Regions from separate parts of the Roseburia sp. CLA-AA-H209 genome, predicted to be linked through region 1. Evidence: predicted binding sites of a transcription regulator. Region 1 holds the regulator's gene; each other region holds the start of a gene.

Region 1 (10,394 bases):
GGAAAAGGCACTTTATCAGAAGCTGGCGCTGGTAGTAACGGATGAACAGCATCGTTTCGGGGTAAGACAGAGGGAGACACTGGCAGATAAGAGCAGCCGGCTGCCACATGTACTGGTTATGAGTGCGACTCCGATTCCGAGAACCCTTGCAATAATTCTTTACGGAGATCTGGACATCTCGGTAGTAGATGAGCTTCCGGCAGAACGTCTTCCGGTCAAAAATTGTGTCGTTGGACCGAAAATGCGGGAGAAATCCTGGAATTTTATTTTAGATGAAGTTCAAAAAGGACATCAGGCATATATTATCTGTCCTCTGGTAGAAGCCAATGAGGAATTGGAATTGCAGGATGTTACTTCATATGTAAAGAAATTAGAACAATATTATGGAGACAGAATCAGCGTAGGATTACTTCATGGAAAAATGCGTCCGGCAGAGAAGAATAAAGTAATGGAAGCCTTTGTCACTGGTGAAATCCAGGTTCTGGTTTCTACAACGGTAGTGGAAGTAGGTGTGAATGTGCCGAATGCCACTGTTATGATGATTGAAGATGCACAGCGTTTCGGGCTGGCACAGCTCCATCAGCTGCGGGGACGTGTCGGAAGAGGAAATGCACAATCCTATTGTATTCTTATGAATTCTTCCAATGGAAAGAATGCCAAAGAGAGATTGAATATTCTGGCGGGCTCTAATGATGGATTCTATATTGCCAGTGAAGATTTGAAAATGCGTGGACCAGGAGATTTCTTCGGGGTACGTCAGAGTGGTTTGATGGAATTTAAAATTGCAGATGTCTTTTCGGATGCCGATATGCTTTCTATTGCATCCGAAGAAGCAAAAGAATATGTCGAAAAGTGTAACTTAAACGATTGCCAAAAAGACATGAGACTCGAAAAAACACTGAAAAATGCGTACAAAATGACAGAATACAACATAAATTTTTAGAAAGTTTTGAAAAATTAAGGAACGAATTGTGAAAAGTTTACGAAAATGTTAAGTGAAATGCTTCCATTGAGGCCGCCCGGGCAGGAGAACAGGGAAAGGGGCTGTTCACCGATTCCGGTGGACAGCCTCTTTTGACATCTAAGCGGGCAATGAAAAAGATGTGTTAACGTTCAGCCATCTGCTTTTCCTGCGCCTCAATCATTTTCTTTACCATATAACCGCCTACGGAACCATTCTGACGGGAAGTTAAATCCCCATTATATCCCTCAGACAGTGGTACACCTAACTCACTTGCAACTTCGAATTTGAAACGGTTTAATGCACTTTGTGCTTCTGGAACAGAAGATTTTTTCGAACGATTAGACATAGTAAATTTCCTCCTTAGCATTTGTATATAACCGAATGGTTACAATACTATTATCTACCGATAAAAAAGGATAATACTAATAAATATTCACTTTTTTGGAATAATCTTGAAAAAGCTCTTGACACATACAAGTATAATTGTATACAATTATTCAAGAATATTTGTGAATCAAAAGGAGTGTGTTCCATGAGAGAAGTCGTTATGAATGAAAAAACTAATCTATTACAGTTGGAAGAGCATTTTTATCAGCTTGTAGATGTTGAGGAACCGAATGTATTCCGCAATCTTTTTCCATATGAGGAAATTCCGAAAATTGCATTTAATGACAGAATCGTTCCGCATAATATGCCGGAGGATATCTGGATTACTGATACAACATTCCGTGATGGTCAGCAGTCAAGAGCACCATATACCACAGAACAGATTGTAACCATCTATGATTACTTACATAAATTAGGCGGACCAAAGGGTAAAATTCGTCAGAGCGAGTTCTTCTTATATAGCAAGAAGGATCGTGATGCCGTATATAAATGCTTAGAGCGTGGTTATAAATTCCCGGAAGTCACCAGCTGGATCCGTGCCAGCAAACAGGATTTCCAGCTGGTAAAAGATTTGGGACTGCGTGAAACCGGTATTTTGGTAAGCTGCTCCGATTATCATATTTTCTATAAAATGAAAATGACCAGAAGCGAAGTTATGAATCTTTACTTAAGTGTGATTCGTGAATGCTTAGAGACTGGAATCAGTCCAAGATGTCATTTGGAGGATATTACACGTTCTGATATTTACGGATTTGTAATTCCGTTCTGCTTAGAGCTGATGAAGTTAATGAAAGAATACAATATTCCGATTAAGATTCGTGCCTGCGATACCATGGGATATGGTGTAAACTTCCCGGGAGCAGTAATTCCGCGAAGTGTACCGGGTATCATTTACGGACTTACCACACATGCAGGAGTTCCTTCTGAATTAATTGAATGGCATGGACACAATGATTTCTATAAAGCAGTCAATAACTCGACCACAGCATGGCTTTACGGTGCATCCGGCGTAAACTGTTCCTTATTTGGTATTGGTGAGAGAACCGGTAACACACCTCTGGAAGCAATGGTATTTGAATATGCGCAGTTAAAGGGTACCCTGGATGGAATGGATACCAGAGTTATCACAGAACTGGCAGAATATTATGAGAAGGAATTGAATTATAAGGTTCCAAGCCGTACACCGTTTGTCGGAAGTAATTTTAACGTTACAAGAGCAGGTATCCATGCAGACGGACTTTTGAAAAATGAAGAAATTTATAACATTTTTGATACCGAAAAATTCTTAAATCGTCCGGCACTGGTATCTGTTTCCAATACATCAGGACTTGCTGGAATTGCACACTGGATTAATACCTATTACCGTCTCAGTGATGACCGTAAAGTAGATAAGAATTCGGAACTGGTAAAGACCATCAAACAATGGGTAGACGAGCAGTATGATGAGGGACGTGTAACTGTAATTACAGATAACGAACTTGTAGTACAGATAACTGACTGTTGTAAAAAACTCGGAATTGTATTATAAATTAAGGAGGCTTTATCGTGGGTGAAGAAGGATATTCTTTAAGCGGAAGAGTATTTCATACGATTCGTGAAAATATTTTATCCGGAAAATACAAGTGCGATGAAGAATTGAAAGAAAAAACCCTGGGTGATGAACTTGGTGTCAGCCGTACGCCGGTAAGAGAAGCCTTAAGGCAGCTTGAACTGGAAGGGCTTGTCAGAATCATTCCAAACCGCGGAGCATTCGTAGAGGGAATTACGAAAGAAGACGTAAAAGATATCTATGAAATCCGTGCACGGCTGGAGGGACTTTGCACAAAGTGGGCGGCAGACAGAATTACCAAGGAGCAGATAGCGGAATTGGAAGAAAACATTTTTCTGGTGGAATTTCATGCTAAGAAGGAAAATTATGCACAGATATTGGAGCTGGATAATAAGTTTCATGAGGTGCTTTATGAAGCTTCCGGAAGCAAAATGTTAAAGCATGAATTGTCTGCATTTCATCATTATGTGGAAAGAGTTCGAAAAATCACTTTGTCAATGCCGGATCGTGTGGTAAAATCAAATGATGAACATAAAAAGATTGTAGAAGCATTGAAACAGCACAATGCAAAAGAAGCAGAACTGCTTGCGACAAGTCATATGTTAAATACCATTGAAAATATGGATAATTATGGCTGGGACAATCTGCTGAAATAGTAAATGGAGGATAGAAAGATGGACAAAATTAAAATGACTACCCCTTTGGTTGAGATGGACGGAGACGAAATGACAAGAATCCTTTGGAAAATAATTAAGGATGAACTGTTATTACCATTTATTGATTTGAACACAGAATATTATGACCTGGGTCTCGAACATCGTAATGAAACGGATGACCAGGTAACTGTAGATTCTGCAAATGCAACAAAGAAATACGGTGTTGCAGTAAAATGCGCTACCATTACACCAAATGCAGCACGTATGACTGAGTACAACTTAAAGGAAATGTGGAAGAGTCCGAATGGAACTATCCGTGCAATGTTAGATGGAACAGTATTCCGTGCACCAATCGTTGTAAAGGGAATTGAGCCATGTGTTAAGAACTGGAAGAAGCCGATTACCATTGCAAGACATGCTTACGGTGATGTATACAAGGCTTCTGAAATGAAGATTCCGGGACCGGGAAAATGTGAACTGGTTTATACAGCAGAGGACGGAACAGAAACAAGAGAGCTGATTCATAACTTTACCGGAGCAGGTGTTGTCCAGGGACAGCATAACTTAAATGATTCTATCGAAAGCTTTGCAAGAAGCTGCTTTAGCTATGCACTTTCTACCAGACAGGATTTATGGTTTGCAACCAAGGATACCATTTCCAAAAAATATGACCATACTTTCAAAGATATTTTCCAGGAAATCTTTGATGCAGAATATAAAGAAAAATTCGGAGAAGCAGGAATTACCTACTTCTATACCTTAATCGATGATGCGGTAGCCCGTGTGATGAAAGCAGAGGGCGGCTTTATCTGGGCATGTAAGAACTATGATGGAGATGTTATGAGTGATATGGTATCATCTGCATTTGGTTCCCTTGCCATGATGACTTCCGTACTGGTATCACCGGCAGGATATTATGAATATGAAGCTGCACACGGAACAGTTCAGCGTCACTATTATAAACACCTCAAGGGAGAAGAAACATCCACCAACTCCGTAGCAACTATTTTTGCATGGACCGGAGCACTCCGTAAGAGAGGTGAATTAGATGGCAACCAGGAGTTAAGCACATTTGCCGATAAACTGGAAAAAGCCTGTGTAGATACGATTGAATCCGGAAAGATGACCAAAGACCTTGCGCTGATTACTACAATTGAAAATCCGACTGTATTAAACAGTGAAGACTTTATCAAGGCAATCCGTGCTACATTAGAGAAAATGTTATAAATTTTATACTCCGGGAGGGCAGAATAGTGTGCCGTCCCGGAATTTTCAGCTATAAAAAGCCCTTGTAAAGAATGCTTTACTTATGGGGTGAAGAGAAAAAGTGAGGAGACTTCCATGATTTTAGCCTGTCAGAATATCAGTAAATCCTTTGGGACAGACACCATAATACAGAATGTTTCTTTTCATGTAGAAGATAATGAGAAAACAGCAATTGTCGGCATCAATGGTGCCGGCAAATCTACGTTATTGAAAATTATAGTGGGAGAGCTGGCACCGGACAGTGGCGAGGTAACCGTTGCAAAAGGAAAAACTATCGGTTATCTTGCCCAGTATCAGGATAAAGACAGCAACGAGACCATTTATAATGAAGTGCTTCATGCCTGCGATGCATTAATCGAAAAAGAAGAAAAGCTTCGTAAAATGGAAGAAGACATGCAGCATGTAAGCGCAGATGAATTAGAGAAATATATGGAGCAGTATAACCGTTTCAGCCATGCCTTTGAATTAGAGGGCGGACTGACTTTTCGCAGTGAGATAAACGGTGTGTTAAAGGGACTTGGTTTTTCGGAAAATGATTTCGGAAAGAAAATGTCAGAGTTATCCGGAGGACAGAAGACCAGAGTGGCATTAGGCAGACTTCTGGTAACCAAGCCTGACATTATCATGCTCGACGAGCCGACCAACCACCTTGATATGGCATCGATTGCATGGCTTGAAAACTATCTTTTGAATTATAAAGGAGCCGTAATTATCGTAGCCCATGACCGTTATTTCTTAGACCGGATTGTTACGAAGGTAGTGGAAATATCCCGCCATACGGCAACGGTATTTCCGGGAAATTATACCGCATATGCGAGGCAGAAGGAAATACAGCGGGAAAGTCTTTTGCGACAGTATTATAACCAGCAGCGGGAAATCAAGCACCAGGAAGAAGTAATATCCAAGTTAAAATCCTTTAACCGGGAAAAGTCCATTAAGCGTGCGGAAAGCCGTGAGAAGGCATTGGATAAAATAGAACGTATTGAGAAGCCAATCGATGAAAAAACAGATATGCATATTACATTGGAGCCGGAAATTACCAGTGGAAATGATGTACTTTCGGTGAAAGGACTTTCAAAATCTTATGAGCATAAACTGTTTTCAAATATTGATTTTCAGATTAAACGAGGGGAAAAAGTTGCCTTAATCGGAAATAACGGTACCGGGAAAACCACCATTTTAAAGATAATCAATGGAATTGTAGACGCAGATGCCGGGGAGATAAAGCTTGGAAGCAATGTGGAAATCGGATATTACGATCAGGAGCATCAGAACTTAGACCCGGATAAGACGTTATTTGATGAAATTGCAGATGCTTATCCGAATCTGAAGGCAACGAAGATTCGAAATGTGTTAGCGGCATTTTTATTTACGGATGATGATGTGTTTAAGCGGATTCGTGATATCAGTGGTGGAGAAAGAGGTCGTGTTTCACTGGCAAAACTGATGTTATCCAATGCGAACTTCTTAATTTTAGACGAGCCGACCAACCACCTTGATATTATGTCAAAGGAAATTTTAGAGTCAGCCATCAATTCCTATACCGGAACGGTGCTTTATGTATCCCATGACCGTTATTTTATTAATAAAACTGCCAGCAGAATTCTTGATTTAAAGAATGAAACAATTCTAAATTATATTGGAAATTATGATTATTATCTGGAGAAAAAGGAAGTTCAGGAGTTAGCGGCGTTTGGCACAGCTACACAGGATCGTGCAGACAATTCAGCAGCAAAAGGAAATGTCATTGTTTCCGATGGAACTGGAGAAAATAAGGGAACAGAGCAGATATCCGGCGGAGGAAAACAGAAGTTAAGCTGGGAAGAAATGAAGAAACAGCAGGCAGCAAAACGTAAGCTGGAAAACGAATTAAAGCGTACAGAAGATGAAATTGCTAAGAGAGAGGCAAAGATAGAAGCATTAAATGATGAATTGTCAAAGCCGGAGGTAGCATCAAATTCCTATGAATTAAACAAAATCCATGAGGAGCAGATGCAGGAAGAGGCAGCGCTGGAAGAACTCTATGCAAAATGGGAAGAATTAAGTTTACAGAAAGATTGTTAAAGTTGTAACACATTGACATCCTTTCGGCAAGAAACTATAATTATTGTAGGGTATTGAGAGCAGGAGGAACTGGCAGAATGAGCAAAGAAATATCACAGGCAGTAATTCGTAGAATGCCAAGATATTACCGATATCTGGGGGAACTTTTAGATGAAGGGGTAGAACGTATTTCATCGAATGAACTGAGTGCAAGAATGAAAGTGACCGCATCACAGATCAGACAGGATTTAAATAATTTTGGTGGTTTTGGACAGCAGGGATATGGGTACAATGTACAATTTCTGTATGAAGAAATCGGAAAGATTATGGGATTAAATGAACAGCATAATATTATTATTATTGGAGCTGGTAACTTAGGACAGGCGCTTGCTAATTATGTGAAGTTTGAAAAACTCGGTTTCGTCATAGTAGGATTGTTTGACGTGAATCCGGAGTTATGCGGAAAATCCATTCGTGGCAATAAAATCGAAATGATTGATAAACTGGAAGAATTTGTAAAGACACATAAGGTAGATATTGCTACACTGACTATGCCGAAAGAAAAGGCAGATGCTGTGGCAAACCAGCTGGTAAGCCTTGGTGTACATGCAATCTGGAATTTTGCCCATGTGGATCTGGAAGTGTTGGATGAAAATGTTGTAGTGGAAAATGTACATTTATCAGACAGCCTGATGCAGTTATCCTATAATATGACAAAGAACAAAAGGAAAAAGGAAACGCTGGAATAGAGGTGTTTTGCATGAAAGATGACAAGGAATTTCTGGAAGCATTAGAAAGCAGAAAAGTACCAATACTTGTATTGGATCAGAAATGGCACAGGCTTTTTGCTTTAAGCGGAAAAACCAGTGAAATCAAGCAGCTGGAAGAAAAGTTAAATCAGTTGTTAGAACAGCAGGGAAAGCTTAATAATGATTTGAAAGAACTGAAAAAGACAAAGAATCGGTTGATGAAAAGCATTGTTGTCAACATGGAAGGAACTCATGAGGAAAATGAGGGGGATATTTCTTCCAGAAAATTAGATGAAGACAAGAGACTGATTGATGAAGTCAATGTCAAAATGGAAGAAATTGAGGATGAATTAATTGAACTTCCACGAAATATAAACAGTGCAAATCAGGAACTTATGTTAGAAAGCATGCGTTACTGCTATGAGAGACTAAGACAGAACAGCAAAGAAGCAGATGAAATTACGGCCTGGATTGATAAGGTAAGGGTAGAACTTAAGAAAAATATCATCAAAAAACAGAACCGTGAAATCAACAACCGGCAGATTTATTCTTATATGCATGATATTTTTGGTGTGGATATTTTAAATATATTTGATCTGCGGCAGGAAGATGAAGACCGTCTGCAGGGAAAAAAAGCGGTGGAAAATGCGGACGAAAGGAATTAATTTATGGAATATCTTGTAAATTCCCGGGAAATGAAAACATGTGATACCAATACAATTGAACATTTTAAAGTGCCATCCATGGTTCTGATGGAGCGGGCAGCACTTTCTGCGATAGAAGTAATACAGGAAAAAGAAATTTCATGTAACCGCGTGCTGGTAGTGTGTGGAACCGGAAATAACGGCGGCGATGGTATGGCAATTGCAAGATTGTTATACTTATCCCACATTCCGGTTGAAGTATATCTCTATGGAAATAAAACGCATTTTTCAAAGCAGGCAAAAGAACAGTATGAAATCCTGGCATCATATGGTGTACCATTTATTGATGAAATGGAGGATGCAAATTCCTACAGCCTGATTATTGATGCGTTATTTGGTATAGGATTATCACGAAAATTAGATGATGAACTGGTGCACTTGATGGAACGGCTAAACCAGAGCAGTGCCCACCGGCTGGCAGTGGATATACCATCCGGTGTCTCGGCAGATAATGGAGCTGTATTGGGTGGTGCATTCAAAGCAGATGATACCGTAACCTTTGCTTACTGCAAGACCGGAATGGTGTTATTTCCTGGTGCAGAATACTGCGGAAATATTACGGTTAAGGATATCGGAATTGGAGAAGAAAGCTGGTTAGATAAAAGACCTGCAGCTTATGCAATCACAAAGGAAGATTTAAATTTTTTAAATAATCGTGCTGCTGATTCGAACAAGGGAACCTTTGGAAAAGTCCTTCTGGTTGCCGGAAGTGTGAATATGGCAGGTGCGGCGGTTCTTGCAGCAAAGGCAGCTTATCGCAGTGGCTGTGGTCTGGTGAGAATATATACACCGGAAGAAAACCGTATTATCTTACAGACAGCAGTGCCGGAGGCAATTCTTACTACCTATTCTGCAAAAAAGGCTGATACACAGCAACTGATAGAATGTCTGTCCTGGGCAGATGTTATTATTTTAGGACCTGGAATTGGCAAAAGTGATGTGGCACACAGTATTGTAAAGACGGTACTTAAGAATGCGGCAGTACCAATGGTAGTAGATGCCGATGCATTAAATATCATAGCAGAGCAGACCGAACAGCTTCTTCGCCCGCATACAGAACTGGTATTAACGCCACATCTGGGGGAAATGTCCCGGTTAAAACAGCTTGCCGTTTCCTATATCAAAGAAAATATTGAGCAGGTTGCGGAAGATTTCGCAAGGGAATATAATGTAATCTGTGTTTTGAAAGACAGCAGAACGGTAACGGCAATTCCTTATGGGAAAACATTTATTAACCGGAACGGTAACAGCGGAATGGCGACTGCGGGAAGTGGTGATGTACTGAGCGGAATTATTGGAAGTCTGATGGCGCAGGGCTTATCTGCAGAGCAGGCGGCACCGCTTGGGGTATATGTACATGCGGCGGCAGCAGATGAACGGAGCAAAACAGTTTCAAAGCATGGACTGACTGCAGGCGAAATTATAAACGGATTATCCGATGTGTTGTCATAATAATAATTTGAGGTGAATGAAATGAAAAAATATAGCAGGGTATATGCCAGCGTGAATCTGGATGCGGCCATTGAGAATATGGAGGCAATGCACCGGCTTTTAAAGAAAGATACCAGCATGTTTGCGGTAATTAAAACAGATGGATACGGACATGGTGCAACGGAACTTGCCCGTGTATTAGAGCCGCTTCCGTATCTCCATGGCTTCTGTGTGGCCACAGTGGAAGAAGGCGTAATTTTAAGAAATCATGGAATTAAGAAGCCGATTCTGATTCTTGGTTTTGCATTCCCGGATGAATATGAGATTATTGTAGAACAGAAATTAGAGCCTGCTGTATTTACGTATGATATGGCAGTTGCACTTTCTGAAGCTGCAACAAAGAAAAATCAGGATGTGGCAATTCACATTGCAGTGGATACTGGAATGAGCCGGATTGGTTATCAGGTGGAAAAAGAAAATGCAGGAGAGATAGCGCAAATCAGTAAGCTGCCACATATAATAATGGAGGGGATTTTTACCCACTTTGCAAGGGCAGATGAAAAGGACAAAACGGGTGCCCATAAGCAGCTTGAACTGTTTCAGAAAATGATTGCAATGTGCAAAGAAGAAGGCGTTATTTTCCAT
Region 2 (10,394 bases), on a different contig from region 1:
TCCGCCAGCTCGACCATGACCTTTAATGCATACCTTCCTTTGGTTGAAATCATGCTCTGCATTCCTCCTTTTCTGGTTCATTCGCATCATATACCCATTCGCCTACTATGTCAATAGGTGAATTGGTTCTGGTTTGTTCTTTTCGGGAAACAAAAAACGCCACCAAATGCATTTCATCGGTAAATTTTACCAATGCCATAATGCATTTCGTGACGTTTCTTATGAAAATATTCTATTTTCCGAAAAGCTTATTTATTGTAGTTTACAATCTTTCCGAAGTCAGCCTTTAAGGAAGCGCCTCCTACCAGACCACCATCGATATCAGCTTTTGCGAACAGCTCTGCTGCATTTCCTGCATTTACAGATCCACCGTACTGGATACGGATAGACTCAGCTGTTGCTTCATCATATACTTCACGGATGCAGGCACGGATTGCACCACAAACTTCTTCTGCCTGATCAGAAGTAGCTGTTTCACCGGTTCCGATTGCCCAGATTGGCTCGTAAGCAATAACTGCTGTTGCAGCCTGCTCTGCTGTTACGTTCTGGAATGCAATCTTAATCTGCATACGGATCCAGTCAAGGTAGATACCCTGTTTTCTCTGTGTTAAAGTCTCTCCACAGCAGATGATTGGTGTAATACCATGTTCGAAAGCTTTTAATACTTTCTTATTTACAGTCTCATCTGTCTCTGCGAAGTATTCTCTTCTCTCAGAATGTCCTAATACAACGTATTTTACGCCAGCGTCTGTAAGCATTGCCGGAGAGATTTCTCCTGTGTATGCTCCGCTCTCTTCAAAATACATATTCTCTGCACCGATGCAGATGTTAGAACCTTTTGCTGCTTCCATTGCTGGAATAATATCAATTGCTGGTACGCAGAATACTACATCTACGTCTTCGTTTGCTACTAATGGTTTTAATTCATTTACCAGTGCAACTGCCTCGCTAGGAGTTTTGTTCATTTTCCAGTTGCCGGCAATAATTTTTTTTCTTGCCATTTTAAAATGTCCTTCTTTCTTAAATATATAAGCTTTTGCCTGCATACAGGCATGTGCTTTGATTACTTATTTATCGTTTGCTGCTGCAACGCCTGGAAGCTCTTTACCCTCTAAGAACTCTAAGGATGCTCCACCACCTGTTGAGATGTGGCTCATCTTGTCACCGAATCCAAGCTGGTTAACTGCTGCTGCAGAATCTCCACCACCGATAATGGTTGTTGCATCTGTATCAGCTAAAGCTTTTGCTACAGCGATAGTACCTGCTGCAAGAGTTGGGTTCTCGAAGACACCCATAGGTCCGTTCCAAACAACAGTCTTAGCAGTCTTAACAGCATCTGCGAAAAGTGTCTGTGTCTTAGGTCCGATATCACAGCCTTCTCTGTCTGCCGGCATCTTGTCTGCATCATAAGTTTCTACTTCAACTGGAGCATCGATAGGATTTGGGAAATCTTTGATTGTTACAGCATCTACCGGAAGAAGAAGTTTCTTTCCAAGTTTCTCTGCCTTTGCCATCATTTCTTTACAATAATCGATCTTAGTATCATCTACTAAAGAGATTCCGATTTCATATCCTTTTGCTTTTAAGAATGTGTAAGCCATACCACCACCGATGATTAAGGTATCACATTTCTCAAGTAAGTTGTTGATTACATTTAATTTATCAGCAACTTTTGCACCACCAAGGATTGCAACGAATGGTCTTACCGGATTCTCTACTGCATTTCCAAGGAAGTCGATTTCTTTCTGCATTAAGTATCCAACTACTGCAGTGTCAACTAACTGTGCAACACCTACGTTAGAACAGTGTGCTCTGTGAGCTGTTCCGAATGCATCATTTACAAATACATCACAGATAGAAGCAAGGTCTTTAGAGAAAGCTTCTCCGTTCTTTGTCTCTTCTGGTCTGAAACGTGTATTCTCAAGTAAGATAACATCGCCATCGTTCATAGCTGCTACTGCTGCTCTTACGTTCTCACCAACAACTTCAGGGTCAACAACGAATTTAACTTCCTGTCCTAATAACTCTGTAAGTCTTGCTGCTACTGGTGCAAGAGTTTTGGTCTGTTTGTCTTCTTCTGTTTTTACTTTTCCTAAATGGGAGCAAAGGATAACCTTTCCACCATCAGCGATTAATTTCTTGATTGTAGGAAGCGCTGCAACCAGACGGTTCTCGTCTGTAATCTTTCCTTCTTTTAATGGTACGTTGAAATCACATCTGCAAAGAACGCGAAGTCCTTTTACATTAATATCATCTATAGATTTTTTATTTAATGACATATTAAGTAGTCTCCTTTAAATTTTATTTCTAATAGCAAGAAAGAGCCCGGTCCTAAAAGACCGGACCCTTTTCCTGAGTCTTATCTGCACTCTGGCAGCCTGTCGTTTAAAAAAGTAGTCTACCGTGCAGTGATTGTTCGTTAAACTACGGGAAACACGCTTTGCGGGTTTCTCTCGTAAATTATGCTAACTCGCTGAAGTATTTGATTGTACGAACCATCTGAGATGTGTAGCTGTTCTCGTTATCATACCAAGAAACAACCTGTACTTCGTACAGATCATCAGATACCTGGTTAACCATGGTCTGTGTTGCATCGAACAGAGAACCGAATCTCATTCCAACGATATCAGAAGATACGATTTCGTCTTCATTGTATCCGAAGGACTCGTTAGCTGCTGCTTTCATAGCTGCATTGATATCTTCTTTTGTAACGCCAGCTTTCTTAACAACTGCTGTTAAGATTGTTGTAGATCCTGTAGGGGTTGGAACACGCTGAGCAGATCCGATTAATTTTCCGTTCAGTTCTGGGATAACAAGTCCGATAGCTTTTGCTGCACCAGTGCTGTTTGGAACGATGTTAACTGCTGCTGCACGAGATCTTCTTAAATCACCTTTTCTCTGTGGTCCATCAAGAGTCATCTGATCACCTGTGTAAGCATGGATTGTTACCATGATACCAGACTGGATTGGAGCATATTTATTTAATGCATCAGCCATAGGTGCTAAGCAGTTTGTTGTACAAGAAGCTGCTGAAATGATTGTATCAGATGCTTTTAATGTCTCATGGTTTGTGTTGTATACGATTGTAGGAAGGTCATTACCTGCTGGAGCAGAAATAACAACTTTACGAGCACCTGCATTGATGTGTGCCTGTGCTTTTTCTTTGCTTGTATAGAAACCTGAACACTCTAATACAACGTCAACTTTTAATTCACCCCATGGGCAGTTGTTTGCATCTGGGAATGCATAGATTTTGATTTCTTTTCCACATACGATGATAGAATCATCTGTGCAGGATACTTCATCAGCATGCTCATATTTACCCTGAGAAGAATCATATTTTAACAAGTGTGCTAACATTTTAGGGCTTGTTAAATCGTTGATTGCTACTACTTCGTATCCTTCAGCACCAAACATCTGTCTGAATGCCAGACGACCAATACGGCCGAATCCATTAATTGCTACTCTTACTGCCATTATTAATTCCTCCTAGAAATTTAATATAAAATATCTTTATTTGGGATTGTACCCAATCTGGTATTATTCTAACCAATTTTTGTCGAAAGTTCAAGTAGTTCCCATCACTTTGTTAATTTTTTCACTATTTTTATTTCTTCTTTCTCATTTTCAAACAAATGTTACAATAGCTTTTCCATTTTTCATACTGTCTTTTGACAGATTGTCAAATTTCTATTATAGTATTCTGTGTATTATATACAAAGATTTTACTATACTTGTGAAAATGTAACATTTTTCTTAGTAGAAATGTGTAAACACCGGGTAAGGTTTGTGCAATATGTAGGCGAAGGGAATGGGAAAGCTTCTTCCCGAAAACACTGGAACAGTTATGATGTGAGAATCCGCAGCACTTCACGGGCAGTATTTTTCTTGAAATTAGGCTGTCTTTCCGGCTGCTTTGACCGGATACTGCTTTTGTCTGCCAGCAGCGGATACCACACTTTGTCTGAAGGGACTCTAAGAATTCCTGCAAAGATATTTGATTTGCGGCAACCGGCACAAATTCATATCCATATTCAGATTGTGCCTCGCTGGTACATCCATGTACCAGCGTTGCCGGGTTGCAAAAGGAATTCTACGAGTCCCTAACAGACGCCGTTCACGGTATCCGCACGCCGGCAGACAAAATGCAGTATACTGTCAAACATTGGAAAGACTGCTTATTATAAAAGAAAGAAAAATACTGCAGGTTGAAGTGCCGGCTTCTTACATACAAACGTTCCGGTGCTTTTGGGAAGAAGCTTTCTCATCCAGTTCCCCTACCTGCACAACCTTACCCGCCATACACCCCACAGAAAGGAGTACACTATGCTTTGGGACACACATATGCACACTGCTTTTTCTACCGACAGTGAGACCTCACCGGAATCCATGATTAAAGCCTCTATCGAACTGGGACTTGGCGGAATCTGCATTACCGACCATATGGATTATGATTATCCAAAAGAACATCCGGAGGATGAACCGGAATTTATCTTAGACACTCCGGTCTACTTCCCAACTATCCAGAAGCTGGGACAGCAATACAAAGATAAAATAAAAGTGCTGACCGGCATTGAGCTTGGATTGCAGCCTCATCTTGCTGCAAAACATCAGAAACTGATAAGCCGATATGACTTTGATTTTGTCATCGGCTCTTCCCATGTAATCCACGGCAAAGACCCTTACTACTCCCGCTTTTTTGAAGGAAAAACCGAGCAGCAGGCTTACCAGGAATATTTTGAATCTATCCTGGAAAATCTTGCGGTATTTAATAATTTTGATGTATATGGACATATCGATTATGTGGTACGCTACGGTCCAAACCGGAACCTTGAATATTCTTATCAGAAATATGCCGATGTCATTGATGCGATTTTAGAAAAGCTCATTGATATGGGAAAAGGAATTGAAATCAATACCGGTGGTTTCAAATATGGTCTGGGACATCCGAATCCAACAGAAGATATTATAAAACGTTATCACGAACTAGGCGGTGAAATCATTACCATCGGTGCCGATGCCCACAAACCGGAGCATGTTGCATTTGATTTTGCAAAAGTACCGGATATTTTAAAGGCCGCAGGCTTTCAGTATTTTACTGTATTCGAAAAGAGAAAACCGGCTTTTCTTCCTCTATAATTTTTTCAATATTTATGCTATGAGAAACATGCACAACACATTTCTCATAGCATTATTCTCACCTATTTTCCTCATTGTCGCATAAATATAAAAAACAGCAACCAACATTTGTAACAGTTCTTTCATACTTTCACTTTATTGGTTACTGTTCGAAAAATCATTTTTCACTCTTTAGGCTAAAATTTACATCATGTAACAACACACTTTTTCAAACTCTCAATTTCAAAATTATATCTACTTTATATTATTAATAACCATTTCATAATCCCACTTATTTGATATACTAAAAAATCTCCTATCAGTTCTCTCACATTATATATTTTTTAATAAAATATTTCCAAAACAAATTATATTATACTGTTCTAGCTTCATAAAATACCAAATACCTATCTCCCACCTTTTTCTTTTCTCCATTACATTTATATGCGAAACTCCATTCTAGAAGAACACTTTTTTCTTGCAATAAATCATCTCTAAACATTCTCTTTACTTCACGAACATAGGATATTATTTCATCAAGCTCATCTTTAGTCAGAAAAAATTTATCTCCATAATATTCTCTGTTTTCTCCTGTAATAATATATGTAACATCACATTTGCTATCAGAAACCAAATTCCACAAATCATCTTTTACAGCTTCAATCACAATTTTATTACTATATACATTCAATGTACCACTTTTTTCAGCTATAAAATATGGATAATAAATTACCATACCATTTTCCCCATATTTCTCTGAAGTTTCTTTTGCAAATATTTTAGCTTTCTCCGCTACTGCTCCAACACATCTAGGCAAATTTAAGTCTTCTCCATGATGAACTGCCGTTCGGACAGTCCATAATATGTCTGCATCAAATTTTGTATCTTTATTATAGATTTTCCATGGTATTGTTGGTAACAACGAATCTTTCAACTCGAAAAAACCAAATAATTTATTCATTCTATTTACCTCATTTTTTCTTCTAAATCACTATTTTTCAACCTTCTATATGTTGTTTTAACATATTCATCCATCATACCTGATATATAATCCAGCACTAGCCTTTCTTGCAATACATTTTTCAATCCTTCATCCCTACTTTCGCTTTCATATATTTTTTTATATTGATTTATTATATTATCAGCCCGATATTCTGGCGGTAAATATCTTGAATTATTCAAATAAAAATCATATAAAGTACTTAACATCTTCTCGCCATGTTGCTCATATGCATAAACTTCATCTGTATTTGTTATACATTCATATGTTGTCCTTTTTAGTCCAGAGGCTAATATACCATAATTAACAAAACCTATTTCCTTTTGTCTTTTTGTCCCCTTTTTTCGTTTTTCATCATCTGTCAATGTTACTATTCCTATATCATTTATTAGTGTGTTTATAATACGAGAAGTAACTTCTTTTCTATACAATTTTGAAAACTCTGCAGATGATATGTCATTTGTTTTATAACCTGCTCTTTCCTTACTTTCCTCGATAATTTTTTCTAAGCACTCTATACTTTTTTCATCTTTATTATTTTTATAAAAATCATGAAAAATATCGTCTAACGTAAAACTTCCTAGCCTCAATCCATCCTCTAAATCATGTGCAGCATATGCTATTTCATCTGCCAAGTCAACAATTTGAACATCAATCGTTCTTAATTCAACATCCGTTTCACTAATAATATTCTGAACCAATTCATAGTCCTTATCATATATAAATTTTTGCTTTGATAGTGATTCTTCTGACAGCTTCGAATTATATTTATTAAAATACTTCAATACACCCAGTAACGTTCTATACGTTAGATTTAAGCCTTGAAAATTTGCTCTTTTCTGTTCTACCGTTGTTAAAATTCTAAATGTCTGAGCATTTCCTTCAAATCCACCTGCAGATTTTGCTAATTTATTTAGATATCGTTCTCCAGCATGACCAAAAGGTGGATTTCCTATATCATGTGCTAATGCCGCAGCTTCAACAACATATATTTCATCCTGACTATATCCTATTTCTTTTGCAATTGACCTTGCAATCTGCGCTACTTCTAAACTATGTGTTAATCTATTTCGTATAAATTGATCCGATTGTACTGCAAACAATTGCATCTTTCCTTGAAGACGTCTAAATGATGATGCATACAGTATTCTCGTATAATCTCTTTGGTACTCTCCATCAGCCCTATAACGATTTCCTTCCTGATACAACCTTTTCTGTAAACCAGCATTTTCAGAAATAGGTTTTAAAAAAATATCTTTAATTTCGCCTGATTGTTGTTTTAAAATAGTGTCATTATTTTGCATATCTTTTCTCCCTTTCACTTCAATTAAATTAACTTTCTATTATTTTCCAACTCCTATCCAATTTTTCTTTAATAATACATAATTAAATATTTCTAATTTGTTCCTGTCAAAAAATATTTTCTTAAAAAATCTTCTTTAATCTATGCTTCACTATAGCCAACAAGATTATTTATTTTACTACGCCATCATTCTTTCCTCTTTTTCATCCCTCTGAGCAGTAATATATTCATTCTTTTCTTTCTCTGCTAATTTTCTCTTAGCAAACTCCGCAATGGGATCAGCCACAGATAATGCTAATCTTACCGGTACAGCATTTCCAATCTGTTTATACACCAAGTCCAATTTAGCATTATCATTTTTTTTACTTGTACCCCGGCTGAATTCATACCAATCAGGAAACGTCTGTATTCTAGCAATTTCTTTCACCGATAATCTTCTATTATTCTCTTCTCCATCACTAAAAATATACCTATCTTTACCCACATGAATCATTGGTTTCCCCGCCGGATGAATTGGTGCCTGCCTTCCCGATGCTTGAATTGTAAAACTTGGTTGTGACCATAATTTTTTACGATTACGAGACATAAATATCGTAGAATAAGAACCTATAAAATAATCACCCGGATTATCTTCCAAATCACCAATTGCATCACGAAGTGTCACCACTTCTTTTAATCCTTTAATACCATAACCATGTGTCGGTTCTGGGTAAATATACTCAAAATCAATATCATTTCTGACTCCAACTAAAATCACACGTTTTCTTATTTGCGGAACACCATATTCCACTGAATTAAGAAGTTTGTAATATATTTTATATCCTGCTGCTGCAAAATCCTGTACAATCTGTTTAAATACTTCTCCTTTACCAAGTGTCATCATCCCCTTAACATTTTCTGCCACAAAAATCTTTGGTTTACTCTGCATCAAGCAACGAATAAAATGAAGATACAAGAAGTTTCTCTTATCATCCACTAATCTCGGACCAGCTTCTGAGAATCCCGGGCACGGAAAACCGCCTAATACAATATCTGCTCTAGGAAAATCTTTAATCTTTCTTATATCACTCTTATCCATATAAATATATCTTCCCGCATTCTGTATGTAGGTTTCTCTTGCCTCATCAAAAATATCATTCACATAAATAGTGTTAAATACATTATTTTTTTTATTGTCATCAAACACCTTTTTATCGTTGAAAGCTGCTTCCATAACAGACTCTCCCATAACAGCTTTTAATCCAGCCAATTCAAAGCCCAAATCAAGGCCACCACAACCAGAAAACAAAGATAATAAATTCCACTTACTTGAATCATAATTAAGTTTATCAAAGTCTATTTTCTGACTACAATTTGCAAATGCCTGCCTTTCTTCTTCAATTTTAGAATCAAGTAATTTTTTCACCTCTCCCACTTCATAGTTCGGTGATGGTTTAAACTTGCCTCTCCCACGTTTTTCTATTATAATAGCCATACTAATCACCTCTAAATTATTTTATCTGTTCCTACATTTTCATCATCTATATCATCTGTATTTTTTATATGAAGCAGTTTCATATACTTCAACAATCTTATGGCCATTTCATTTCCTTTTATCTTTAACGGAGAATTATATACCAATTTAGGTACTAACTTATTTTCTTCTGCATTCCAAAATACCTGAACCGACAACGGTCTATCTCCATCCCATTTTTCTGCAAATGAACGATAATTAAGTGCTTTACATGCAAAATAAATATCTGGATGCATATTAACATAGTCTCTAATAGGAACCATCTTGTCAATTACATCCTGTGCTGACTGTACACTTTCGTCCATCAGTATATAGTTTGCAATTCCGCTACCTTCTATTACCTGACCACAAACCACAGCATTGCGCTTATCATCTGACAGATTGTTTCCTGCATAAACATCAATAACCTGTTCTTCTGTAAGTAACATTTTTCCAGATAAATCTCCACTCTTCTTATTAAGCAACTCAAATTTCCACCCTAAAGTAATTGCTCCTTTTTCAGTCCTTCGAAACTTATTTTTATATATGAGCATTCTTTCTTCAAATTTATCATGTATAGCAATTGTTGATTTTTTTATTATTTCAGACCAATTATCTCCCAAAAGTTGTTCTGCTCTTTCTGCACTCATTTTATTTTCGATAAAATCTGCATTTTCTTTTTTATATGATATCTTTATTTCAGTTTCATCATTTACCGACTTTGCTAAAATGTAAATATCTGTTTTAGGTTCTCCCTTATGACAAGTTGGCTTTCCTGCAAGGACTACTGAATAATTCTTATCTTGAAATATGAACTGTGTTCCTTCTTTCATAAAGGCTAAAATTTTTCTCTCTGCATTACTAAAATCTCCCATAAAGTACCTCCTAATACTGCTTTCTACATATTTCTTTTTTTGTAATATTATCAAATGAATTAACCTGTAATTCTCCCACATCTACTGCATTCTCTTTGATAAATTTTAATAAATTTGGATACTTTTCTAAATAATAATACATCTGAGGACATACAAAATCCACCTTAAAACTTCTAAGTGTATTTAAATCTATTGACTTTGTCATTTGAAACGAAAGAATTGGCATAGCATATGTGTGTCTTATCAAAAAATCATTTACTCTATCGCACACTTCTCTATCATCCTTATATTGCTCTTTCCATATATTAATATCAATCCTGCGCCCCAAATGAATCCTTCCAACAATTTGCATCATAGGGCTACTAACATACATATATGCCATTATCTCTTCATCTGGAAATGTTCTTCTATATTCAAATATTTTGTTTCCTTCTTTTATTTTGTCAAACCATTCAGGTTTAAAACTCAATAACATTGTTCGCATATCGTTTCCAACTCTTCTAACCAATATTATTAATATTTTGTATCAAGTACTAAAAAGTCACACAAAATTTCAAAATAATTATATCATGTTTTCGTTGTCTTCTCCACTTATATTTTTGTCCT
Region 3 (10,394 bases), on a different contig from region 1:
CCAAGATGAATATTACATCCATAAACGGATTATTTTGCAGCCATTTCCTCTTTTAATGCTTTTGTAAGAGCTGGAACGATTTTGTTTAAGTCTCCTACTAAACCGTAATCTGCAACGTCGAAGATTGGAGCATCTTCGTCTTTGTTGATTGCGATGATGAGATCAGAATCTTCCATACCTGCTACGTGCTGGATTGCTCCTGAAATACCGATTGCAAAGTAAATCTGAGGACGAACTGTCTTTCCTGTCTGACCTACCTGTAAGTCAACTGGAAGCCATCCATTCTCTACAACTGCACGGGAGCAGCTTACTGTTCCACCAAGAACTTCTGCTAAGTCCTCTAACAGTTTGAAGTTTTCTTTAGAACCAACTCCACGGCCACCGGATACTAAGATCTTAGCATCCATGATGTTTGCTGTATTCTTAACTTCTTTTACGATATCCATGATTTCAACATATCTGTTGTTTGGTGTAAATCCTGGATTGAACTCGATAACTTCTGCTTTTGCACCTTTGATTGGAGCAATTTTCTGCATAACGCCTGGACGTACAGTAGCCATCTGAGGACGGTTATCCGGACAAGCGATTGTTGCGATGGTATTTCCACCGAATGCAGGACGGGTCATCAGTAACTGATTGTGTTTCTGCTCCTGGTTTCCAACTGGATTGATTGGGAAATCACCAATCTCAAGAACAGTACAGTCAGCTGTCAGACCTGTTGCAACTCTTGCAGATACAGTAGGACCAAGGTCACGACCGATTGCTGTTGCACCAACTAACATAACTTCTGGTTTGAATTCGTTGATTACAGATGCTAATGCATGTGCATATGGCTCTGTTCTGTAGTTCTTCAGTTCCGGATCATCTACTACGATAACTTTATCAGCGCCGTACTCAGCAAGCTGATCTGCAAGACCTTTCACATCAGAACCAATTAATACTGCAGTTACTTCTGTATTTAAATCTTTTGCAAGTTCTTTGCCCTTTCCAAGTAACTCAAAAGCAACACCATTTAATGTGTTGTCTACCTGCTGTGCAAAGACAAATACTCCTTTATACTCTTCTAAACCCATTTTATTCACCACTTTTCCTTATTTTTATTAGATGATATGTTTCTCTTTGAATTTGCCAATTAAGTAAGATACTGCTTCGTCGGTATCGAGAGCAACCTTCTCGCCTGCACCTTTACGAACTTTGTCAGATGCTTTTGCGATTTTGGTCGGTGAACCTTTCAGGCCAAGGTTAGAATCATCTACGTCTTTAAGGTCAGCTCTGCCCCATACAGTTACTTCTTTGTCAAATGCATCGAAGATTCCGCCTGGAGTCATGTAACGCGGCTCGTTTAATTCAGATAATGCTGTAACCAAGCAAGGCATTTTTGCTTTTAATACATGATATCCATCTTCAAACTGACGCTCAACGATTACGCTGTCACCTTCTACTTTGATATCCTGTGCATAGGAAATAACCGGAAGTCCAAGATGCTCTGCGATCTGAGGACCAACCTGTGCGGTATCTCCATCGATAGCCTGACGGCCTGTGATAATTAAATCATAGTCAAGGTTTCTTAATGCACCAGCGATTGTAGTAGAAGTAGCCCAGGTATCTGCACCACCTAATACACGGTCTGTTACAAGGATTCCCTTGTCAGCTCCCATTGCCATTGCTTCACGAAGAACTTCATCAGCCTTTGGAAGTCCCATGGTAAGTACAGTAACTTCTGCACCGTACTGATCTTTTAATCTTAATGCTGCTTCCAGACCTGCTTTGTCATCTGGGTTCATGATAGTGAGCATTGCAGCTCTATCCAAAGTACCATCCGGATTAAATTTTACTCCGCCTTTTGTATCTGGTACCTGTTTTACACATACAACTATTTTCACGGTATATTCACTCCTTATATTTTTAATTTGTGTGCGCCATGATTTTTCGTTTAAAATCCTTTTGCGCCGATCTGTCAGAAACTATTTTAATAATGCGCCAGAAATAACCATTCTCTGAACTTCGCTTGTTCCTTCGTAGATCTCTGTAATCTTAGCATCACGCATCATACGCTCTACATCGTATTCTCTGATGTATCCGTATCCACCGAATAACTGAACTACTTCTGTAGTAACTGCCATTGCGGTTTCTGCTGCGAATAATTTTGCTTTTGCTGCTTCTACAGAATATACCTTCTGTGTTGCTTTAGCCATAGCAGCTTTGTAAACCAGCATCTGAGCTGCTTCAATTCTGGTTGCCATATCAGCAAGCTTGAACTGGGTATTCTGCTGCTGAGCGATAGAACGACCAAACTGTTTTCTTTCTTTGGTGTATGCAACTGCTCTGTCTAATGCACCTTCTGCAATACCAAGTGCCTGAGCTGCGATACCGATACGTCCGCCATCCAGAGTATGCATAGCGATTGGGAATCCTTTTCCTTCCGGTCCTAACAGATTTTCCTTTGGAATTCTGCAGTCTTCGAAGATTAACTCGTATGTAGATGATCCACGGATACCCATTTTCTTTTCTTTTGTTCCGAAGGAGAATCCAGGAGCTCCCTTGTCCACGATGAATGCAGAGAAGTTCTTCTTCTTTCTTCCTCTCTTATCTTCGGTAACACTTGTGATTGCGATTACGATATAAACGTCTGCAACTTTACCGTTTGTAATAAAGCATTTAGATCCGTTTAATACCCACTCATCACCATCTAATACAGCCTTGGTCTGTGCTCCCTGGGCATCTGTACCAGCACCAGGCTCTGTTAATGCGAATGCACCAAGCTTCTCACCTGTTGCAAGTGGTTTTACATATTTCTGTTTCTGCTCTTCTGTACCGTAAGTCATAATTGGGTCGATGCAAAGAGAAGTATGTGCAGATACGATAACACCTGTTGTACCACAAACTTTAGATAACTCTTCTACACACATAACATAGGTTAATGGGTCACATCCCTGTCCGCCGTACTCCTTTGGTACCGGAATTCCCATGAAACCAAATTTTGCCATTTTATCAACTGTTCCCTGTGGGAATACTTCTGTCTCATCAACTTCCTGAGCCAGAGGTTTTACTTCGTTTTCTGCGAAATCTCTGAACAGAGTTCTCGCCATTTCATGTTTCTTATCTAAACTGAAATCCATGTTCTGAAATCCTCCATAAATTTTATTTTACTGAGCGTCAACCGGGGTCTTTGTACGGTCAGCGTTGTATACATAGAATCCTTTTCCGCTCTTAGCGCCGAGGTTACCACCACGAACCATTTTACGGATTAATGGACATGCACGATATTTGCTGTCGCCTGTCTCGTTGTAAAGTACATCCATGATTGCAAGGCAGATGTCAAGACCAATGAAGTCACCTAACTCAAGAGGTCCCATTGGATGATTTGCGCCAAGCTTCATAGCTGCGTCGATACCTGCGATATCAGATACACCTTCCATTTTGATAAATGCAGCTTCGTTAATCATTGGGATTAAGATACGGTTTACTACGAAACCTGCAGCTTCATTTACCTGTACCGGAGTTTTTCCGATTTCTACAGAGATTTTCTTAATAGCTTCTACTGTTTCAGCAGGAGTATTTACACCAGCGATAACTTCGATTAATTTCATTCTGTCTGCCGGGTTGAAGAAATGCATACCTACCATTGGACGGGTAAGACCATTTCCGATTTCTGTAATAGAAAGACTGGATGTATTAGAAGCAAAGATACATTCTGGTTTAGCAATCTTATCAAGCTCCTGGAATGTTGTCTTCTTAACGCCCATATCTTCGAATGCTGCTTCTACGATTAAATCGCAGTCTGCGCAAAGATTCTCTTTTAAACCTGGTGTAATTTTAGCAAGGATTCCGTCAACAGTTTCCTGTGTCATTTTTCCTTTTTCTACCAGTCTTGCATATCCTTTTGCGATTTTCTCTTTTCCGCCATCAGCCCATTCCTGCTTGATGTCGCAAAGAGCTACTTCATATCCTTCTACCTGAGCAAATGCTTTTGCAATGCCCTGTCCCATGGTACCTGCACCAATAACGCCAACTTTCATGTTAGTCCTCCTTAAAAATTATGTATTATATTTACCCGAAAACGAAAGCCTTCTGGGTTATAACTTGCAACGCAAGACCCGAGAAGCGTTTTGCACTTCCCGGGTATATTTACTTATTCAGAAAGAGTGAATTAGTCTCTCTCAACGATTGTTGAGCAGCCCATTCCACCACCGATACACAGAGTAGCAAGACCTTTCTTAGCGTCTCTCTTCTGCATCTCATGAAGCAATGTAACTAAGATACGGCATCCAGATGCTCCAACAGGATGTCCAAGTGCGATTGCACCACCGTTTACGTTTACCTTAGACATATCAAATCCAAGATCTCTTGCAACTGCGATTGACTGAGCAGCGAATGCTTCGTTTGCCTCGATTAAGTCGAAATCATCGATAGACATTCCGGTTCTTGCAAGAACTTTCTTTGTAGAAGCAACAGGTCCAACACCCATGATTTCCGGCTCAACTCCGCCAAGTGCTCCTGCAACCCATGTAGCCATTGGTTTAACACCAAGCTCTTTTGCTTTTTCTTCGCTCATAACAACGATTGCTGCTGCACCATCGTTGATACCGGAAGCATTACCTGCTGTAACAAGTCCACCCTCTTTACCAGAGCAGCATCTTAATTTGCTTAATGACTCAGCAGTTGTGCCTGGACGTGGTCCCTCATCTGTATCAAACATAACAGTTTCTTTCTTAACCTTAACAGGTACAGGAACGATTTCGTCTTTGAATCTGCCTTCAGCAATTGCCTTTTCACATTTCTGCTGGCTGTTTGCTGAGAACTCGTCTAACTCTTCACGGGTAATTCCGTATTTGTCACATACGTTCTCTGCTGTAATCATCATATGATAATGATTAAATGCGTCTGTTAATGCATCATTTACCATGGTATCGATAATTGTTGCATTGTTCATACGATATCCAAAACGAGCTTTTGTCATAGCGTAAGGTGCCATAGACATGTTCTCCATACCACCTGCAACAACGATGTCTGCCTGACCAGCCATAATCATGTTTGCAGCTTCGTTTACACATTTCAAACCAGAACCACAAACTACGTTTAATGTAAATGCAGGAACCTCGATTGGTAAACCTGCTTTGATAGAAGCCTGACGTGCAACGTTCTGTCCCTGTGCTGCCTGGATTACACATCCCATCATTACCTCATCAACCTGTTCTGGTTTAACACCAGCTCTGTTTAATGCTTCTTTGATTACGATTGCGCCTAAATCTGCGGCTGGAGTATTGCTTAAAGCTCCTCCCATTTTACCGATTGCGGTACGACATGCGCCTGCTAAAACTACTTTCTGTGCCATTTTCTCGTCTCCTTCTGAATTAAATTTGCCTTTTACTATTGTTATTTTTTTAACAATCTTTTGTAAAAAAAATAAAAGAAAGCCTTTCCGGCTCTTTCCCGACAATCTGATGTTATCATAGAAAGGGGATTTTTGCAAGTGAAACTTGCTTTATTGAGCCGGATTTTCAGCTTTCCTTAATAAAATACATGGTTTCCGATTACAGTTCCATTAATCAGTCCGTTGTTTCTGCGGAAATATAAGCAATTTAAGGTTCTTGTGCCTGCTAATACTTCTGTGGCAGCCTGCACACAGGACGCATCTGTCCCGGATGAAAGCACTACTGCGAAACGACCGCTGGCTACCGGTGAGAACTGCCCGCTCTGATAGATGACACCTACCACGGTATCCGGGAAATAACTGCTGTCCACACGGTTCATGACCACGCTTCCAACGGCAAGCTTCCCTTCATAGCTTTCGCCGCCTGCTTCGCACTGGATCAGTGCTGCCAGCATGGCAACATCACTGGCATTCACTGTCCCGCCACCGGAAGCATCACTTCCTGTGGTATTATCCCCGGTGGATGTCCCATCCGGATTTGCATTATTATCTGAAGCAGCTGGCTGCTGACTGTTAATAAGTTCCTCTTCCTGACGCTTAATCTCCTCCTGACGGGCAGCATCTTCTTTCGCCTTCTGTGCCTCTAATTCTTCCTCATAGGCTTTCTGTCTTGCGATTTCCGCATCTGTGTCTGCTATTTCCGTCTCTGCATCTGCTACATCCGACTTTGCTGCGCTTATTTTTTCCTGCTGGGCTGCCACCAGACTGTCTGCCTTGCTCTTCTGCTCCTGCTTCGTCTGTTCTGCCGCCAGCAGTTCTTCTTTTGCCGTCTCTAAATCTTCCTTCTGCTGTTTTAATTCAGCCAGTGTATCCTGATAATCAGAAAGCTCCTGCCTGTCATAATCATAAATGGATTTGGCATATTCCATCCGGTTTAAAAAATCCGAAAAAGAGCTTGCTCCAAGCAGCAGCTCCATGTAAGACTGATTGCCATTTTCGTACATATATTGTACTCTTTTCTTCATGGCTTCGTACTGGCTCTCAGAACGTGTTGTCAGCTCTGCAATCCGGCTTTCCGCTGCTTCAATCTCCACATTTTTCGCCGCAATTTCATCCTGGGTATCCGCCAGTTCGTTGCTGATTTCCTGCAATCCATTATTTAATTCCGTCAGTTCATCGGAAAGATTTATCTGATATTCTTTCAAGGAATCAAGCTGCGACTGCTGTTCCTCTCTCTGACGTTCCAGCTCTTCCACGCTGCTTCCGGTGTCCTTAGATGCCAGATCCACTCTTTCCTTGGTACCGGTGTCTGCCTGCACCGTCATCTGTATCATCAGAAACAGTATCAGCAATGCGGAAAACATACGTCGTTTACTGTTTTTCTTCATATCTTTATCCTCTTTTATGGATTTATCACGCCAATTGTTTTCTTCCTTTATTATAGACGGCATTCTTATGAAAATGCAACGAAAAACTACACTTCTTTTTCAATCCCAAGATTGTTTTTCCTCTCTGCTTGTGCTATATTTGAACTAGGAATTTTAACTGAGAAAAACATATTTTGTAAGGAGGTAACCGCTATGCTATTTATACGGACAGATGACTTAAAACCCGGCATGCGTCTTGCTAAACCTATCTATAATAAATTGGGCGTCATGCTTTATGACCGCGACACCAGACTGACCCGGCAGGGTATCGAAAGTATCCGGAATTTCGAGCTGATTGGTATTTATATTCTGGAGCCTGCCGAACCGGTTCCGCCATTATCCGACGAGGATATTGCTTTCGAACAGTTCCAGACCATTTCCATGTTCCAGCTTCGCGACTGCATGGATATGATTCGTAAAGGCAGACAGCCGGACAAGCTTCCAACGCTGGTCTCTTCGATTCTGTCCCAGTATGGCCGTCTTGACCACAAGCTGAACTTTGCGCAGAATTTAAGAAGCTCTGCGGATTATGTATACAAGCATTCCATCAGCGTTGCTATTCTGGTCGCCATGCTGACTCACCAGTTAAATATGCCGGATGATTTTCAGCAGACCTGTGTAACGGCTGCTCTGCTCTATGATTTTGGCTGGCTTTTAGTTCCGACCGAGCTTGCTGAAAAAACGGATCCTTTAACAGAAGAAGACGAAAAGAAAATCCTTGCCTGCCGTATCAAGAGCTTAGATTATCTGAATCCGCAGACTCACAGTATAAAGTTATCACCGGATGCTTTAAGAATCATTACCCAGTTTATTACACTCTCCGCTCCGGAAGAGGCTGCTGAGCCATCCAAGATTTTCCGCAGCAGCGGCACAAAACTTTTACAGGTTGCAGATGCCTTTGACCGGATGACCGCCATGAGCCTAACCAATGAGCCGATTTCCGAAATCGTTGCCATGAAATATTTGCAGGAGTTTCCGGAAAAATATGATACAAAGATTGTCCGTGCACTTTCTCTTTGCATCCACATTCTTCCGAGAGGTGCCTGTGTAGATTTATCCAATGGCGAAAAGGCGATGATTCTTGAAGATAACCCGGAGGATTATTCCAAACCTCTTATCTTACAGTTTACTAATAATGAAATCTTTGATTTGCGTGACCCGCACATCTATGACATTATCCAGATTCAGGATATCATGAAGACCATGGATAACCGGATTGCCATTGATGAAAATACTTTAAAGCATTTTACCTCAGACAAATATATCAAAGATGTAGCCGACCGGTTCCGCAAGCGCCAGAATCAGGCTGCCGCAACAGCCGCTGCCGAGCCGGCACCAAAGAAAAAGGCTGCAAGAAAGAAGCTGGTGTAGGATTCGACAATACAAAAAGGTCCATGTATGTTCAATCTAAAATATTGAACATACATGGTTTTCTTTTAACCACATATCCGATAACCAGATAATACTAATGCTCCAAAATTTTAATGCCACATTCCACTTACCTCTTCCCCCCTCTATCATTCACTACTACGCTTTTATTAATAAGTCCTCTCCTTTTTCTGTACTCTCTTGGTGTAATCTTGTATCTATCCTTAAAAACACGGTTAAAAGTTCTTTGACTTTCAAACCCACAATCAAGGCATATATTTGTAATGGAATCCATTGTGTTTTCCAGCGCAGTAACTGCATAATTTAACCGGACTCCATTCACATATTTACTAAAATTACAGTGAAAGGTTTTTGCAAACATTCTTGATAACACATATCTGCTTACGCACAAATCGTATGCCATTTTTTCAAGACTGATTTTCTCTCTAAAATTTTTAGCTACATATTCTACCGCATTATAAATGAGGTCATCACTCCCTACTGTGCTTTTATCAACCATTGGCATTTCCGCGAAAACATGGGCAAGAATCATCTGTACATAAGCCTGTATCAGCATGGGATTCCCCTCTGTTATTCCTGCCAGATATTTTATGGCATTTACTACATCAGGATGCACTTGCTCTTTTTTTACAACCGGATTCTTCGGGCTGTATATCTGCAACTCCTTGTAATAAGATGGAAACAGCGTTGGATCAAGATACAAGTATATTACCTTATTTTCTTTTTTCCCAAACACCTGATAATGATGTATTACATTCGGGAACACGATTGCAAAATCGCCCTCATCCATATGGTACAATTCTTGTCCAACTCCAAGCTCAATATCCCCATCTGTTACATACACTACCTCTATTGCTTCATGTAAATGTGGTGGAAAATGCACTGTTTTTTTCCACTCTGCCACTATTCCATCTATTCTGTTCTCATATACCAATAACACTCGCAAGCAACTCCTCAAACAAACTTAGCGGATAATGAAGGAATAGTGAATGTCTTTTTCTGCACTAATCCGATAATCATCTTCCACATCACTTCCCCAGCTATCAATTCCACCGACTCCTCTTACTGCACCATAGACACAAAGGACTGTTCTTCTTGCTGGAGGCAGTTCCTCATGGTGTGTTGCGTTTTCAACCTCTGATGCCGTATAAGGCAGACACGAAAAAGCAAATGTCTTGTCGTTTTTCTCTATTCGTAATGTCTGTGGTGAACTATCCATTCTGCTATTATCCAGACTTGTATGTCTTGTAATCTCCAACCACTCTGTATCCATTCTCATACCACATTCCTGTGGAACCAGATATGGTGTCAGGCTCAAATCTGATACCTCATAAATTCCTTTTTCTGCCCCTGCCTTTCTGTCCGGATAGGTTTCCCCCGATAATCCCTTGTACATATATTTATCTGCAAGTGTCGGCATAATAAACCTCATTCCGAATACCGGAAGTTCCGGCAGTCCCTTTACTCCTGTGTAATCCACATCCACCTTGATATTTCCAGTTACATCAATGGTATAAGATACAATGACTGTTGTGGCTGGATTGCTGACAGTCTCATAGGTATATTTCACAATTATTTCTCCGGCAGCTACATCACCGCCATAGCTGTTATTGTCCGGAGCATACTGCTTTTGCAGTTCACCATCCATAATAACTTCCGTTTTTTTACAGTCAATGAACATATCCGATGCGAGCCAGCTTCCACTTTTAATATGAAACCTGCTGCCTCTGTCATTATCTGTTAATGCTCTCCAAAAAGTAGGTCTTGGACAACGATACAACCATTCATAACCGTTTTTTACTACAGACTCCAGACCGCCCTGTGAATAAGAGAATATATAGTCAAACCCTTCTCCATGTACGCCAAGTGTATAATCTCCATATACAACTCTCAATTTATTCTTATCTGTATAAGCCATAGTAATACCTCACTTCCTGCATAGCTGGTTTTTCCTTACGGTCTGCAAATACAATTCCATTTCCTGAAAACTCATAATCAGAAGGCTTATCATCAAAGTCTCCGCCATAACGCAAAACTTCTTTTCCTGTCACTTCATCTTTCACGAGAAGTGCCTGATCAATGAAATCCCAGATAAATCCACCGTGGTACATCTCATACTTATCTATTAACTTCATATAAGTACCAAGTCCTCCCATCGAATTACCCATATCATGCATATACTCACACAAAAGATAAGGTTTCTT

What was found. Region 1 encodes Rex, which represses fermentation and respiration genes when NADH is low (regulators of the CRP and FNR family bind a similar motif). Its sites were predicted from a motif close to ATTGTTAANTANTTAACAAT; they were not measured.
Region 2: a site for Rex is predicted at 3,586-3,605, ahead of gap (type I glyceraldehyde-3-phosphate dehydrogenase). Genes of this name have one in related genera too.
Region 3: a site for Rex is predicted at 5,373-5,392, ahead of LKD41_RS02820 (acetyl-CoA C-acetyltransferase). Genes of this name have one in related genera too.

The regions. Positions count from the first base shown of each region.
Region 1 is NZ_JAJEQU010000001.1:130,289-140,682, reverse strand. Features, by position in the region: gene recG (ATP-dependent DNA helicase RecG) at 1-943, shown strand, start outside; gene LKD41_RS00735 (alpha/beta-type small acid-soluble spore protein) at 1,107-1,310, opposite strand; gene LKD41_RS00730 (isopropylmalate/homocitrate/citramalate synthase) at 1,497-2,879, shown strand; gene LKD41_RS00725 (GntR family transcriptional regulator) at 2,897-3,556, shown strand; gene LKD41_RS00720 (NADP-dependent isocitrate dehydrogenase) at 3,575-4,783, shown strand; gene abc-f (ribosomal protection-like ABC-F family protein) at 4,898-6,886, shown strand; gene LKD41_RS00710 (redox-sensing transcriptional repressor Rex) at 6,964-7,614, shown strand; gene LKD41_RS00705 (hypothetical protein) at 7,626-8,279, shown strand; gene LKD41_RS00700 (NAD(P)H-hydrate dehydratase) at 8,283-9,770, shown strand; gene alr (alanine racemase) at 9,792-10,394, shown strand, end outside.
Region 2 is NZ_JAJEQU010000014.1:18,820-29,213, forward strand. Features, by position in the region: gene LKD41_RS12140 (RrF2 family transcriptional regulator) at 1-53, opposite strand, end outside; gene tpiA (triose-phosphate isomerase) at 249-1,001, opposite strand; gene LKD41_RS12150 (phosphoglycerate kinase) at 1,068-2,279, opposite strand; gene gap (type I glyceraldehyde-3-phosphate dehydrogenase) at 2,461-3,477, opposite strand; gene LKD41_RS12160 (histidinol-phosphatase HisJ family protein) at 4,327-5,139, shown strand; gene LKD41_RS12165 (hypothetical protein) at 5,492-6,079, opposite strand; gene LKD41_RS12170 (deoxyguanosinetriphosphate triphosphohydrolase family protein) at 6,085-7,422, opposite strand; gene LKD41_RS12175 (DNA cytosine methyltransferase) at 7,600-8,895, opposite strand; gene LKD41_RS12180 (hypothetical protein) at 8,907-9,788, opposite strand; gene LKD41_RS12185 (hypothetical protein) at 9,799-10,272, opposite strand.
Region 3 is NZ_JAJEQU010000002.1:68,719-79,112, forward strand. Features, by position in the region: gene LKD41_RS02800 (electron transfer flavoprotein subunit alpha/FixB family protein) at 30-1,073, opposite strand; gene LKD41_RS02805 (electron transfer flavoprotein subunit beta/FixA family protein) at 1,101-1,883, opposite strand; gene LKD41_RS02810 (acyl-CoA dehydrogenase) at 1,965-3,119, opposite strand; gene LKD41_RS02815 (3-hydroxyacyl-CoA dehydrogenase family protein) at 3,147-4,019, opposite strand; gene LKD41_RS02820 (acetyl-CoA C-acetyltransferase) at 4,151-5,335, opposite strand; gene LKD41_RS02825 (cell wall hydrolase) at 5,512-6,762, opposite strand; gene LKD41_RS02830 (HD-GYP domain-containing protein) at 6,955-8,172, shown strand; gene LKD41_RS02835 (AraC family transcriptional regulator) at 8,300-9,130, opposite strand; gene LKD41_RS02840 (beta-galactosidase small subunit) at 9,155-10,108, opposite strand; gene LKD41_RS02845 (glycoside hydrolase family 2 TIM barrel-domain containing protein) at 10,092-10,394, opposite strand, start outside.